Regions from separate parts of the Rahnella sp. P4_A8 genome, predicted to be linked through region 3. Evidence: predicted binding sites of a transcription regulator. Region 3 holds the regulator's gene; each other region holds the start of a gene.
The links. Region 3 encodes CRP, which controls carbon source genes, mostly activating them, when cyclic AMP is high. Its sites were predicted from a motif close to ATGTGANNNNNNTCACAT; they were not measured.
Positions count from the first base shown of each region.

Region 1: AC1DUO_RS20770 (beta-galactosidase) is a predicted target of CRP. The motif match lies at 1,958-1,975, and genes of this name have one in related genera.
Region 2: AC1DUO_RS08840 (2-hydroxycarboxylate transporter family protein) is a predicted target of CRP. The motif match lies at 2,257-2,274, and genes of this name have one in related genera.

Region 1 is NZ_JBFUHK010000066.1:8,974-13,461, reverse strand. Features, by position in the region: gene AC1DUO_RS20770 (beta-galactosidase) at 1-1,871, opposite strand, end outside; gene AC1DUO_RS20765 (LacI family DNA-binding transcriptional regulator) at 2,006-3,088, opposite strand; gene fbaA (class II fructose-bisphosphate aldolase) at 3,225-4,304, opposite strand; gene pgk (phosphoglycerate kinase) at 4,434-4,488, opposite strand, start outside.
Region 2 is NZ_JBFUHK010000011.1:98,707-103,194, forward strand. Features, by position in the region: gene AC1DUO_RS08830 (response regulator) at 1-303, opposite strand, end outside; gene AC1DUO_RS08835 (ATP-binding protein) at 293-1,960, opposite strand; gene AC1DUO_RS08840 (2-hydroxycarboxylate transporter family protein) at 2,332-3,696, shown strand; gene AC1DUO_RS08845 (fumarylacetoacetate hydrolase family protein) at 3,733-4,488, shown strand, end outside.
Region 3 is NZ_JBFUHK010000005.1:31,563-36,050, forward strand. Features, by position in the region: gene allS (HTH-type transcriptional activator AllS) at 1-194, shown strand, start outside; gene AC1DUO_RS04305 (phosphoribulokinase) at 330-1,199, shown strand; gene AC1DUO_RS04310 (OsmC family protein) at 1,203-1,610, opposite strand; gene crp (cAMP-activated global transcriptional regulator CRP) at 1,973-2,605, shown strand; gene AC1DUO_RS04320 (YccS/YhfK family putative transporter) at 2,667-4,488, shown strand, end outside.

The DNA of each region.
Region 1 (4,488 bases), on a different contig from region 3:
AAGGACGGATGCGGAGTGCGGTCAGCGAATACCAGACCGTTCATGCAGAACTGCCGGTCATTTGGCGTATCACCAAAATCGCCGCCGTAGGCCATATAACGCTCACCGTTTTCGCTGGTGCGCAGCAGACTCTGATCAACCCAGTCCCAGACAAAACCGCCCTGCAGACGCGGGAACTGACGGAACGCTTTCCAGTATTTATCAAAGCCGCCAAAGCTGTTGCCCATCGCATGGGCGTATTCGCAGAGGATCAGCGGACGCGTTTCGTCCGGCATGCTGATCCACTTTTTAATCGACCATTTCGGTACCGCCGGGAACGGCTGATCCTGCTCAACGCGGGAATACATCGGGCAGATAATGTCGGTCGCCGCGCTGTTGGCGCCGCCGCCTTCGTACTGCACCGGACGGGTCGGATCGACAGATTTGATCCAGCGGTACAGCGCGTCATGAGTGGCGCCATGACCGGACTCATTGCCCAGTGACCASATGATGATGCACGGATGATTGCGGTCGCGCTGAACCATGCGCGTCACGCGTTCGCTGAAGGCGTTGAACCACACCGGATCATCCGACAGACGGTTCATCGGCTGCATGCCGTGGGTTTCGATATTGGCTTCATCCACGACGTACAGACCGTATTCGTCACAGAGCCGGTACCACAGCGGATGGTTCGGATAATGCGAGCAGCGCACGGCGTTGAAGTTGTGTTGCTTCATCAGCACAATGTCCCGGCGCATGGTGGCCTCATCCATCACCTGACCGTTTTCAGGATGATGTTCGTGGCGGTTGGTGCCGCGGATCAATACCGGCTGGCCGTTCACTTTCAGCAGCCCGTTGCTGATTTCCACCTGACGGAAACCGACGTCACAGGCCTCGGCTTCAATAAGCTGGCCCTGCGGAGAAATCAGGGAAATGACAGCACGGTATAAAGCGGGCTGTTCAGCGCTCCATAATGCGGGCCGGCTGACCGGCAGACGCAGCGTGGTGCGGTCAAATGCCGTCCCGCGTTCATCAATGATTTCACTGCCGAGCGGTTGCTGATGTTCTGCGACCGGTTTATCGCCCTGCCACAACTGGACGCGCACCTGATAATCAGCCGCGGTGTCCGGCGGTACCGCGGCGCTGACTTGCACTTCCAGTTCGGCCTGCGTGAAGCCGTAGAACAGATGCGTGCGCACCTGCATGTCAGTAATTTGCTCTGCCGGTTTATGCAGCAAGGTGACATCGCGGAAAATCCCGCTCATGCGCCACATATCCTGATCTTCCAGATAGCTGCCGTCGCTCCAGCGCAGCACCATCACCGCCAGCCGGTTTTCACCCGCATGCAGCACATGACTGAGATCGAATTCCGCCGGTAAACGGCTGTCCTGGGAATAGCCGACCCACTGACCGTTGCACCATAAATAGAACGCAGAATTGACGCCGTTAAACACGATGCGCGTCTGCCCGCTGCTCAGCCAGTCATTATCCACAGAAACTGTGAGCGAGTAACAACCGGTAGGGTTTTCTTCCGGCACAAACGGCGGATTGACCGGGATCGGATACTGAACGTTGGTATAAATCGGCGCGTCGTATCCCGCCAGTTGCCAGTTAGAGGGCACCTGCACAGCATCGGCCTCAGCCAGATCCTGTTGCAGCCATTGCTCCGGCACGGCTTCAGGACGGTTAAAATAGCTGAACGTCCACTCGCCATTCAGGTTACGAATTTTTCCTGAAGCCTTGTTGCTTCTCGCTTCCTCTGCATTTCGCCAGCTGTTGAACGGCGGGTGTGCGGGTAATCGGTTGCACTGCGTCGAGGCCGGTTTTTCCCAGTCACGGCGGGCCAGAACAGTGGCCAGCGATGATAATTTATCTTCCGCTGATGGATTCATAATATCTCCCCGTTAAATTGTTATGCGCTCACAATAATATAAACATGCGTAACCGGAGAGAGTAAGTAAAGTGCGGGGATGCGGGAAAGGGACGCGGATCACAAATTCCGCGTCAGTCAGTTCTTAAAAAAGATTTACAGCGCGCTGAGCTGACGTGCGATGCGGATCAGTTCCTGCGATAAAGTTTCCTGCGACACAGTGTCTGTACCCGGTCTGGCGGTTGTATGGCGTTCAACTAAAGAAGTGGGCAGTAACAATGAGGACTGCGGGTGATCGCCATGCGTATGCAGATGCTCTACCAGCCGGTTAATGCTCTCGTGACCGAGCAGGCGGAAATCCTGTTTGATGGTGGTCAGCGGCGGGAAGAAAAATGCGCTGTCTTCAGTATCGTCATAGCCCATCACCGAGATTTGCTCCGGCACCCGCAGGCCAAACTCATGGACAGCGCGCAGTACGCCCAGCGCCATCTGATCATTGGCGACCAGGATCGCCGTAGGGCGTGCGGGCTGATTGAGCAACAATAATGCCTGCTGGTAACCCGAAGCCGCGCTCCAGTCGCCATGCTGAACCGCGCACGGCGTAATATCGTGCAATGCCAGCGTATTCAGCCAGCCTTCATAACGTAAGCGTGCAGATATGGATTCGAGCGGGCCGGTCAGTACGGCGATCTGCTGATGTCCGAGCGCCAGCAGATGTTCGACGCCCTGCTCTGCCCCGCAGTGAGGATCGAACAGAATTTTAAACACATCGGCCTGCGGATCGACATCCAGAAACAGCGCCGGTAAATTGCCGCAAAGCTGTGCGATCGCGTCTGCGTCCTCATTCGACAACGGCACGTTAATCAGCACGCCATCGACACGCTGTGACATCAGTTCATTCACCGCCGTACGACACGCGGCAAGGCTCAGGTTATCAATCATCGATATCACGACGTTGAAACCTAGCTGATTTGCGCGGGTTTTCATTGCCGACGCGATTTGTGAAGGGGCGTGTAGCGCCAGCTCGGTGGTCGCCAGCCCAAGGGTGTAACTTTGTTTGCCCGCCAGTTGCTGGGCGACACGGTTCGGGACGTAATTCAGCGCAGCCATTGCCTGTTCGACTTTGTTGCGCGTTCTGACCGAGACGTGTGCAGCCTGATTCAGGACGCGCGAAACGGTCTGATAAGACACACCGGCGTGGCGCGCGACATCATCGAGGGTGACAGATTTTGGCTTCATGGCTCTCTCTTCGGGGATTCTGGCGAAACACGGATAACGGGCTATTGTGGCCGGAAAGCAGGCAATAAAAAAGGGGCCGAAGCCCCTTTGACGATTATCCTCACATTCCGGTGGTCAAGCACCGGAAGCGTAAGAATTACAGTACGTCGATTGCGTTCAGTTCTTTGAATGCCAGTTCCAGGCGAGTCACCATGGAAGACTGTGCAGAACGCAGCCATACGCGCGGGTCATAGAATTTCTTGTTAGGTTTGTCCGCGCCTTCCGGGTTACCCAACTGACCTTGCAGGTAAGCTTCGTTTTTCTTGTAGAACTGCAGGATACCGTCCCAGTTAGCCCACTGAGTGTCGGTATCGATGTTCATTTTGATAACACCGTAACCTACAGATTCTTTGATTTCTGCTGCAGTAGAACCGGAACCGCCGTGGAATACGAAGTTCAGGCTGTTGTGTGGCAGGTTATGTTTCTTGCACACGTATTCCTGAGAATCACGCAGGATAGTTGGAGTCAGTTTAACGTTACCTGGTTTGTAAACACCGTGTACGTTACCGAATGACGCAGCGATAGTGAAACGCGGGCTGATGGCGTTCAGTTTTTCGTATGCATAATCAACGTCTTGCGGTTGAGTGTACAGTGCAGACGCGTCCATATGGCTGTTGTCTACGCCATCTTCTTCACCGCCGGTACAACCCAGTTCGATTTCCAGAGTCATGTCGATTTTTGCCATGCGAGCTAAATACTTGCTGCAAATTTCGATGTTTTCTTCCAGAGACTCTTCAGACAGGTCGATCATGTGAGAAGAGAACAGTGGTTTACCGGTTTTCGCGTAGTGAGCTTCACCCGCGTCCAGCAGTCCGTCGATCCATGGCAGCAGTTTTTTCGCGCAGTGGTCGGTGTGCAGGATAACTGGCACGCCGTAATGTTCTGCCATCTGATGCACATGGTGTGCGCCAGAGATTGCACCCAGGATTGCCGCGCCTTGTGGCACGTCAGTTTTCAGGCCTTTACCGGCGATAAACGCAGCGCCACCGTTAGAGAACTGAACGATAACCGGTGAACGGACTTTCGCAGCAGCTTCGAGAACGGCGTTGATAGAGTCGGTGCCTACGCAGTTAACCGCTGGCAGAGCAAATTTGTTTTCTTTAGCAATAGCGAAAACTTTCTGTACATCATCACCAGTGATAACGCCTGGTTTTACGAAATCAAAAATTTTAGACATAGTTCTTTGTCCTGTATTCGTCGGCCGTAGATGGATTGAATCGGTTTGCTATGTCGCGCGGGCTCCACTGTGCAGCCCCCCGCGCGGCAAAGAAGAACGGACAGCATTATGCTCCCCGTTCAGGGTTCATTACTTCTTAGCACGCTCTTCCAGCATCACAACCGCTGGCAGTGCTTTCCCTTCA
Region 2 (4,488 bases), on a different contig from region 3:
ACCACAGCGGATCGCCTGACTGCAGGTATTCATGTCGCTGGCGGCGGTGATAAAAATCACCGAACAGGGTGTTCTCTTCAGCAGGTCATCCTCAATCAGTGAAATCCCCTGACCGTCAGGCAAATAGTTATCCAGCAACAGCAGTTGCGGCCGCTTTTCTTCGATAAGCACTTTCGCTTCATGCAGCGTGGATGCGACACCCACCAGTCGCAACCAGCGGTGATTATCAATCAGTTCGGCATACAGTTGTGCCAGCTGGTTTTCATCTTCAACAATCATTACGTCAATCATTTCAGCTTGCATCATTTGCTCTCTTCCAGTTCTTCTGGTCGGGGATTACCGGCATAAAACCACCCTTTTCTTCAGGGCAGCACACCGGAATAAAGACCGAGAAAACAGCGCCGCTCGGCGGATTATCGGACACTTCAATGGTTCCGCCCGCATGGCTGACATAGCTGGCAACCAGATGCAGTCCCAGCCCGTGATCGCCTTGCGTTTTGGATGTCACCCCCAGCGCAAAAATCTGTTCGCGCCGCTCCTGCGCAATCCCGATGCCGTGGTCAGCGACTTCAATCACCAGCTCATCCGTGCCGGAAACGACATACACTTCAACCGGCCCGGCATCACTGCCGCGCAGTAACGTGGCTTCGATGGCGTTATCCAGCAGGTTGCCGATGATCGACATCAGTTCAGTTTCACTGAGCGCAGCAGGCAGATACGTTAATTCACAGGCAGGATCGAATGTGAGCTCAACACCTTTTTCCCGTGCACGGGCATATTTTCCGAGTAATAAACCGCACAACCTTGGCGAGCAGAACCGCTCTGAAACGAAATCCAGCAATTCCTGCGCACTTTCAGACTGGGCCTCGATATAACGAATCGCCTCGTCGTAGCGTCCCATATGCAGCAGGCCAGCGAGCGTTGCCGTCCAGTTGAGCTGTTCATGCCGCATCACCCGCAGGTTATCGGCATAGCGCTGCACCTGACTTAGCTGGATGCTGAGCCGGTCGATATCGCTGCAATCGCGAAAAGTGATCACCCAGCCCTGAAGCTGGTCTTCCAGCATGATCCGCACCCGACTGGCAATCACGGTCAGGTTATTGAACAGACAGATTTCATCGTGAATGTCTTTTTTCAGCATGACCTGCGGGTCAAAGAAACTGACCGGCGCAATCACCTGCCTGAGCGGCTGACCACGCAGTTCACGGGACGGCACGTCAAGGTTGAGCAGCTTTTTGGCCGCCTGGTTGATGACCGCCACGCGGGAGTGCGCATCGATGGCGATCACCCCTTCGTAAATCGACTCCATCAGCGCCTTTTGCTGACGCACCAGCAGGCCGATTTCCCGGGGCTCCAGCGCAAACATCTGTCGTTTAATCGAACGTGAAAAAAACCATGAAAAGGTAAACAACGCCAGCAGCAAGGTGGCGGCCGCCAGTAAAATGCGGATGGCTTTTTCAACGGTCAGGCTGTTGATGTGGCTGGTGAGATAGCCGACAGAAACGATACCCATCACCTTGCCTTGCGCGTTCACGATCGGTGCTTTACTGCGCAGCGACAGCCCGATCCCACCCAGCCGGATGGTGGTGGTGCTTTTACCCGCCAGCACTTCTTCGTTGTCCCCTCCGACCAGCGTTTTTCCGACGCGGTCAGCATAAATCGAATGAAACAGATGTATCGCTTTACCATCGCCGATCACCATATAACTGGCATCGCTGTGAGCAGAAATATTCCTCATTAAACTGTTAATTGCTGAAATGTCCTTATTTTCAACTGCGGTAATTAATGAGGGAATAAGTGCAATTTCCTCTGCCTGAACTTTTGCACGAATACCCATATCTTCATATAACTGACGTTCTATATCGTGATAGTAATAAACACCTGTCAGCGAAAAAAGCGCCATAAATAACAGAACAAGATAAACAAAAAGCTTTATCTGAAAAGAAAGACGGAACCGCATCGGAGAACCTATCGCCAGACCGTGATATTAACAAACAGTATGTGAAGATTATCATTTCCCGGTATTTCCGTCAGAATGAAGGATCAAAGTTGCGAGGCATGCCGCAGAACACCTTCAGGCACCGCAAGCCTCTGACGGCACAACACATAATTCACAACAGCTATTTCACGATAAATTAACAGTAATATTATAATTACAAATAACACCATAAAAACCACGAGAAAATAAACGCATCACGAATTTTTAAATTAATTAAAACCATAAAAACCTTTCGCTCCTTTAAAACACCCTGTCTAATTTGCGGCACTTCACATATTACCGGTTATTATTCCTCTTACACTCCCTGCACAAATTGACACAGGGGATTCATCATGAGTACAACCGACGACACTTATTCTGTTCCCGCGGGAGTTTCTTCCGCAAAACAGCTCTCATTAAAAGAAAAATGGTGGCACATTCTCGACACCTGGAAAATCGGCATTATTCCGTTGCCGCTGTTTGCCATGGCGGGGTTGCTTATCGCAATAGATTGTCTCGACGGCAAACTGCCGAGCGACATCGTGGTCATGGTCGCCACGCTGGCGTTCTTTGGATTCGCCTGCGGCGAATTCGGCAAACGTCTTCCTTTCATCGGCAAGATGGGCGCGGCAGCGATTTGCGCCACGTTCATTCCTTCCGCGCTGGTCTATTACGGCCTGCTGCCGGATGTCGTGGTGGAATCCACCACCAAGTTCTATAAAAGCACCAACATTCTGTATCTCTACATTTGTTGCATCATCGTGGGCAGCATCATGAGCATGGATCGCAAAGTGCTGATCCAGGGTTTCATGCGTATTTTCTTCCCGATGCTGTGTGGCGAAGTGGTCGGCATGCTGGTCGGGATGGGCGTGGGTCTGTCGCTGGGCATGGAACCTTTCCAGATTTTCTTCTTCCTGATCCTGCCGATTATGGCCGGTGGCGTCGGTGAAGGAGCGATTCCACTTTCCATCGGTTATGCAGCCATCCTGCATATGGATCAGGGCGTAGCGCTGGGTCGCATTCTGCCTATCGTGATGCTGGGGGGGCTGACCGCTATCGTCATTTCCGGCTCACTCAATCAGTTAGGTAAACGCTATCCGCATCTGACCGGTGAAGGCCAACTGATGCCGTCTTCCAAAAATGCCACCGCTGACAGCAGCAAGCTGAGCGGCACCGGTGGTAAAACGGATGTCACCACCATCGCGGCAGGCGCCCTGCTGGCCGTTCTGCTGTATATGGTGGGCATGCTGTTACACAAACTGATTGGTCTTCCTGCACCGGTCGGCATGCTGTTTGCGGCCGTTGGCCTGAAACTGGCGCACGGCGTTTCACCCCGCCTGCTGGAAGGCTCTCAGGTGGTGTACAAATTCTTCCAGACTTCCGTCACCTACCCGATTTTGTTCGCCGTCGGCGTGGCCATCACACCGTGGAATGAACTGGTCGCCGCATTCACCATTTCTAATCTCCTGGTCATTGTCAGCACCGTTGCGGCGCTGGTCGCCACCGGCTTCTTCGTCGGCAAGAAAATCGGCATGCACCCGATTGATGTGGCCATTGTTTCGTGCTGCCAGAGCGGTCAGGGCGGTACCGGTGACGTCGCCATTCTGACAGCGGGTAACCGCATGCAACTGATGCCATTTGCCCAAATTGCTACGCGCATTGGCGGCGCCATCAATGTCTCAGTCTCCCTGCTGGTGCTTGGCAACTTCCTTGTCTGACGCCGGGCTAACCCTTCTTTAATTCAGGACATTTTTATGAAACTGGCAAGTTATCTCTATCAGGGACGCAAGTCCTACGGCATCGCGACAGAGCGCGGCATGATCGACCTCGGCCGCCATCTCGGGCAACGTTATCCCGACCTCAAAGCCCTGCTGGCAGGCAATGCACTGGCACAGGCCCAGGCGCTGGCTGCCCTGCCCGCTGATGTGGATTTCGACGACCTGACTTTTCTGCCGGTGATCCAGAATCCGGAAAAAATTCTCTGTGTCGGCATGAATTACGCCGAAAAGCGTAAAGAGTTTGATCAGCATAATCCGGCCCCGACGCTGTTCGTCCGCTTCGCCGATTCCCAAACCGGCCATGCCTCTCCCGTTATCAAACCGAGCCTTTCTGTCGAGTTTGATTACGAAGGTGAACTGGCGGTGATTATCGGTTCTGCGGGGGAAAATATTTCCCGCGAAGATGCACTTACTCATGTCGCAGGATATAGCTGTTATATGGACGGCTCCGCCCGTGACTGGCAGCACACCTGGTTTACCGCCGGTAAAAACTGGCCGCAAACCGGTGCGTTCGGACCGTGGATGACCACCGCCGATGAGATCCCCGACCCGCACACCCTGGCGATCCGCACCTGGCTGAACGGCCACATGGTGCAGGACGACAACACCCGCAGCATGATCCACAAAGTCGCCGAACTGATTGAGTACATCAGCACCTTTACCTCGCTGAGTGCCGGTGACGTGATCATTACCGGCTCACCGGGCGGCGTGGGTAAAAAGCGCGTACCGCCG
Region 3 (4,488 bases):
TGCCGCGCCATCTGTGCCAGCCATATCTCGACAGCGGCGAGCTGATCGCCCGGCAAATCCGCTATCCGCGCGCCCCTTCCCCGCTCAGTCTGGCGTGGAAAAAGGAGTACACAGGCAAGGCGCTGCATGACATTGTTTCTCTGTTCCACCAGAAAGACCCGCTGATCCAACCGTTGCTGGCGGGTTTAGAATAGTGATGCCCTCTTTGGCTTCGCGAATAAATATGGTAACAATAGGCTTAATTATGCGCAGCCTTGACGCCAGATCTTCGACCACAGAAAAGACCGCGTCTCGCCTGCCTGCATCACCTTTATGGAGAACAGCGCATTATGTCAGCCAAACATCCTGTTATTGCCGTGACCGGTTCGAGCGGTGCAGGCACCACGACCACCAGCGTGGCATTTCGTAAAATATTTCAGCAGCTTGGTTTGCGTGCGGCGGAACTGGAAGGCGACAGTTTTCATCATTTCACCCGTCCTGAAATGGATGCGGCAATACGCAAGGCGCGCGATCTGGGACGTCATATCAGCTACTTCGGGCCGGAAGCCAATGACTTTGGTTTGCTGGAAAAAAGCTTTATCGAATACGGTAAAACAGGCACTGGCCGTTCACGTAAGTATCTGCATACTTATGACGAAGCCGTTCCCTACAATCAGGTGCCGGGTACCTTTACGCCGTGGCAGGCGTTGCCGGAACCGACGGATATTTTGTTTTACGAAGGGTTACACGGTGGTGTGGTGGCGGACAAAATTGACGTTGCCGCGCAGGTCGACCTGCTGGTCGGCGTAGTGCCTATCGTCAACCTCGAATGGATCCAGAAACTGGTGCGCGATACCGGCGAGCGCGGGCATTCCCGTGAAGCGGTGATGGATTCCGTCGTGCGTTCGATGGATGACTATATCAATTACATTACCCCGCAGTTTTCCCGCACGCACATCAATTTCCAGCGGGTACCCACCATCGATACCTCGAACCCGTTTGCCGCCAAAGCCATTCCGTCACTGGATGAAAGCTTTGTGGTGATCCACTTTCAGGGGCTGGATGACATCGATTTCCCGTATCTGCTGGCCATGCTGCAAGGGTCGTTTATCTCGCACATCAAAACACTGGTGGTGCCGGGCGGCAAAATGGGGCTGGCGATGGAGCTGATCATGGCGCCGCTGGTGCAGCGCCTGATGGAAGGCAAGAAGATCGAGTAAACTTTATTCGGCTGCAATCACTTCAAAGCTGTGGGTGATTGTGGCCGCTTTCCCCAGCATCAGAGACACAGAACAGTATTTTTCGGCAGACAGGCTGACCGCACGTTCAACAATCTTATCGGTCAGATCCTTACCGGTGACGATAAAATGCAGATTGATGTGAGTGAACAGACGCGGCGCTTCTTCGCGGCGTTGTGAGGTCAGCTTCACTTCACAATCACGCACGTCATTACGACCTTTTTGCAAAATTGACACCACGTCGATTGCACTACACCCCCCTGCGGACATCAGTAACATTTCCATCGGGCTTGGGGCTTTATCACCCGCGTTTCCATCCATTGAAATCTGATGACCCGATGCAGACTCACCTAAAAATGTCAGTCCTTCAACCCATTTGACACGTGCATGCATGAACTATTCTCCCGGTGAATAAACTTGTCGAAATCTGCTCTCAGAGTACCCTTTCACCTAAAATCTGGCAACGTAACCCGATCGCCATCATGCTGAAGCGAGACAACAGAAGACAGCATCTCAAACCTGTGCTACAAACAAAGCCGAAACATACTTTCCAGTAAATTGCGGTGACGGTTTTTGCGGTTTAAGTACAGAACCCACGGTGATGACAGCAATAAACAGGCTGTTGCACTCCGACATCCGCTTGCAGCATTTCTGGAGAGTTATATGCTGAAAGGGCGCTTTGGATTTGAAGTGCCGTACAGGGAACTCTGAGCCCTGTGATTTTGGGCAGCGATAACAACAGAGGATAATAGCAAATGGTTCTCGGCAAGCCACAAACAGACCCGACTCTTGAATGGTTCCTGTCTCACTGTCATATACATAAGTATCCTTCTAAAAGTACGCTGATTCACCAGGGTGAAAAAGCCGAAACGCTTTACTACATCGTGAAAGGGTCAGTTGCTGTCCTGATTAAAGATGAAGAAGGCAAGGAAATGATACTGTCCTACCTTAACCAAGGTGACTTCATCGGTGAGCTGGGACTCTTCGAAGAAGGTCAGGAACGCAGTGCCTGGGTACGTGCTAAAACTGCCTGTGAAGTGGCTGAAATTTCATATAAAAAATTCCGCCAGCTGATTCAGGTTAACCCGGATATTCTGATGCGTCTCTCCGCGCAGATGGCCAACCGTCTGCAAGTGACGTCAGAGAAAGTCGGCAACCTTGCCTTCCTTGACGTTACCGGTCGTATCGCTCAAACCTTGCTCAATCTGGCTAAACAGCCTGATGCAATGACCCATCCGGACGGGATGCAAATCAAGATTACCCGCCAGGAAATTGGCCAAATCGTCGGTTGTTCACGTGAAACAGTCGGACGCATTCTCAAAATGCTGGAAGATCAAAGCCTGATCTCCGCACACGGTAAAACGATTGTCGTTTACGGCACACGTTAATCCCTCAAAAATTGGCGCGGCAAAACACTGTCGCGCCTTTTTTATGGGCTAAGCTTTACCCATGACGCTATGGCGAAGACTGTTTTACCATCCTGAAGTGAACTACGCGCTGCGCCAGACGCTGGTGTTGTGCTTACCTGTTGGCATTTGCTGGCTGTTTGGCAATTTGCAAATGGGCCTGCTGTTTTCCCTCTGCCCGGCCTGTTGTAACATCGCCGGTCTGGATACCCCGCATAAACGCTTTTTCAAACGCCTGCTCGTTGGCGGTTCACTCTTTGCCGTGAGCAGCCTTCTGCTGCAACTGATGCTCGAAAGCTGGCATATACCGCTGCCGCTGATCATGCTGTCGCTGGCGTTACTGCTCGGCGTCACCGGTGAAATCAGCCCGCTGCATGCGCGCCTGTTGCCCGGTGCGCTGGTGGCGACTATCTTCACGCTGAGTATGGTGGGCGTGCGCCCGATGTGGCAGGCCCCGGTGTTGTTCGCCGCTGGCACAGCCTGGTACGGATTGTTTAACTGGGCGTGGTTTCGTATTTCGGAAGAACAGCCGATGCGCGAAACGCTCAGCCAGCTCTATCTGCAACTCGCGGATTATTTCGAAGCCAAGTACAGCCTGCTGACGCAACACACCGATCCCGAAACCGCGTTACCCCCACTGCTAGCCCGCCAGCAGCAGGTTATCGACCTGATTGCCCTGCTTTATCAGCAATTACACATGTTGCCCCAGCACGGACATCATCATCACCATAAGCGGCTGTTTCAGCGTTTTCAGGTGGCGCTCGATTTGCAGGAGCACATTACAGTGAGCCTGCATCAGCCGGAAGAAGTGCAGAAACTGGTGGAGGAAAGCCATGCCGAAGCGGTTATCCGCCGAAATGCACAGGTGATTTCCACCCGTCTTCGGGTGATTGCCGACGATATTCTTTATCACCGTTTATCCGGGCGCTTTACGATGGCCAATGAGCTGACCGCGCTGGAGAAAATCGCCGCGCGCAACCCGGACAATCCGGTAGGTCAGTTTTGTTATTACCATTTCAGCCGCATTGCCCGTCTGTTACGCACACAGCGGCCGTTGTACAAACGTGACCTGATGAACACCCAGCCGCGTTTGCCCTTCTGGCCCGCGCTGAAAAGCTATCTTTCCTTCAAATCCGTGGCACTGCGTAATGCCGCACGTTTGGGCATTATTCTGGCGATTGGCAGCAGTCTGGGTCTGTTCTTCAATTTGCCCAAACCCTACTGGATCTTGCTGACTATCATGTTGGTCAGCCAGAACGGTTATAACGCCACGCGGGTGAGGATCCAGCACCGTGCACTCGGTACGCTGGCCGGATTGCTGATTGCCTCAGGCTTGCTCAAACTGGAACTGCCGGAAGGCACCACGCTGCTGTGCATGTTGCTGATCACCCTGTTGTCCTATACCGTTCTGCGCAAAAACTACGGACTGGCGATGGTCGGCATGACGGTGACTGCAGTGTATACCCTGCAATTGCTGGCGATGAACGGCGTGCATTTTCTGGTACCACGACTGGTCGATACCCTGATCGGCTGCGCGCTGGCCTTTGGTGGCACTATCTGGTTGTGGCCGCAATGGCAAAGCGGTTTGCTGCGCCAGAATGCACACCAGGCGCTGGAAATCTATCAGGACGCTATCCGCCTGCTGCTCGAGGAAAGCCCCGACACCGCCAAACTGGCGTACACCCGTATGCAGGTCAATCAGGCGCACAATAAGCTGTTCACTTCGCTAAATCAGGCGATGCAGGAGCCGGGTTTTAACTCACATTATCTGGCGGATATGCGTTTGTGGGTGACGCACAGTCAGTTTGTGGTTGAGCATATCAACGCGATGACGATCCTCGCCCGCGAGCATTACATGCTGCCGG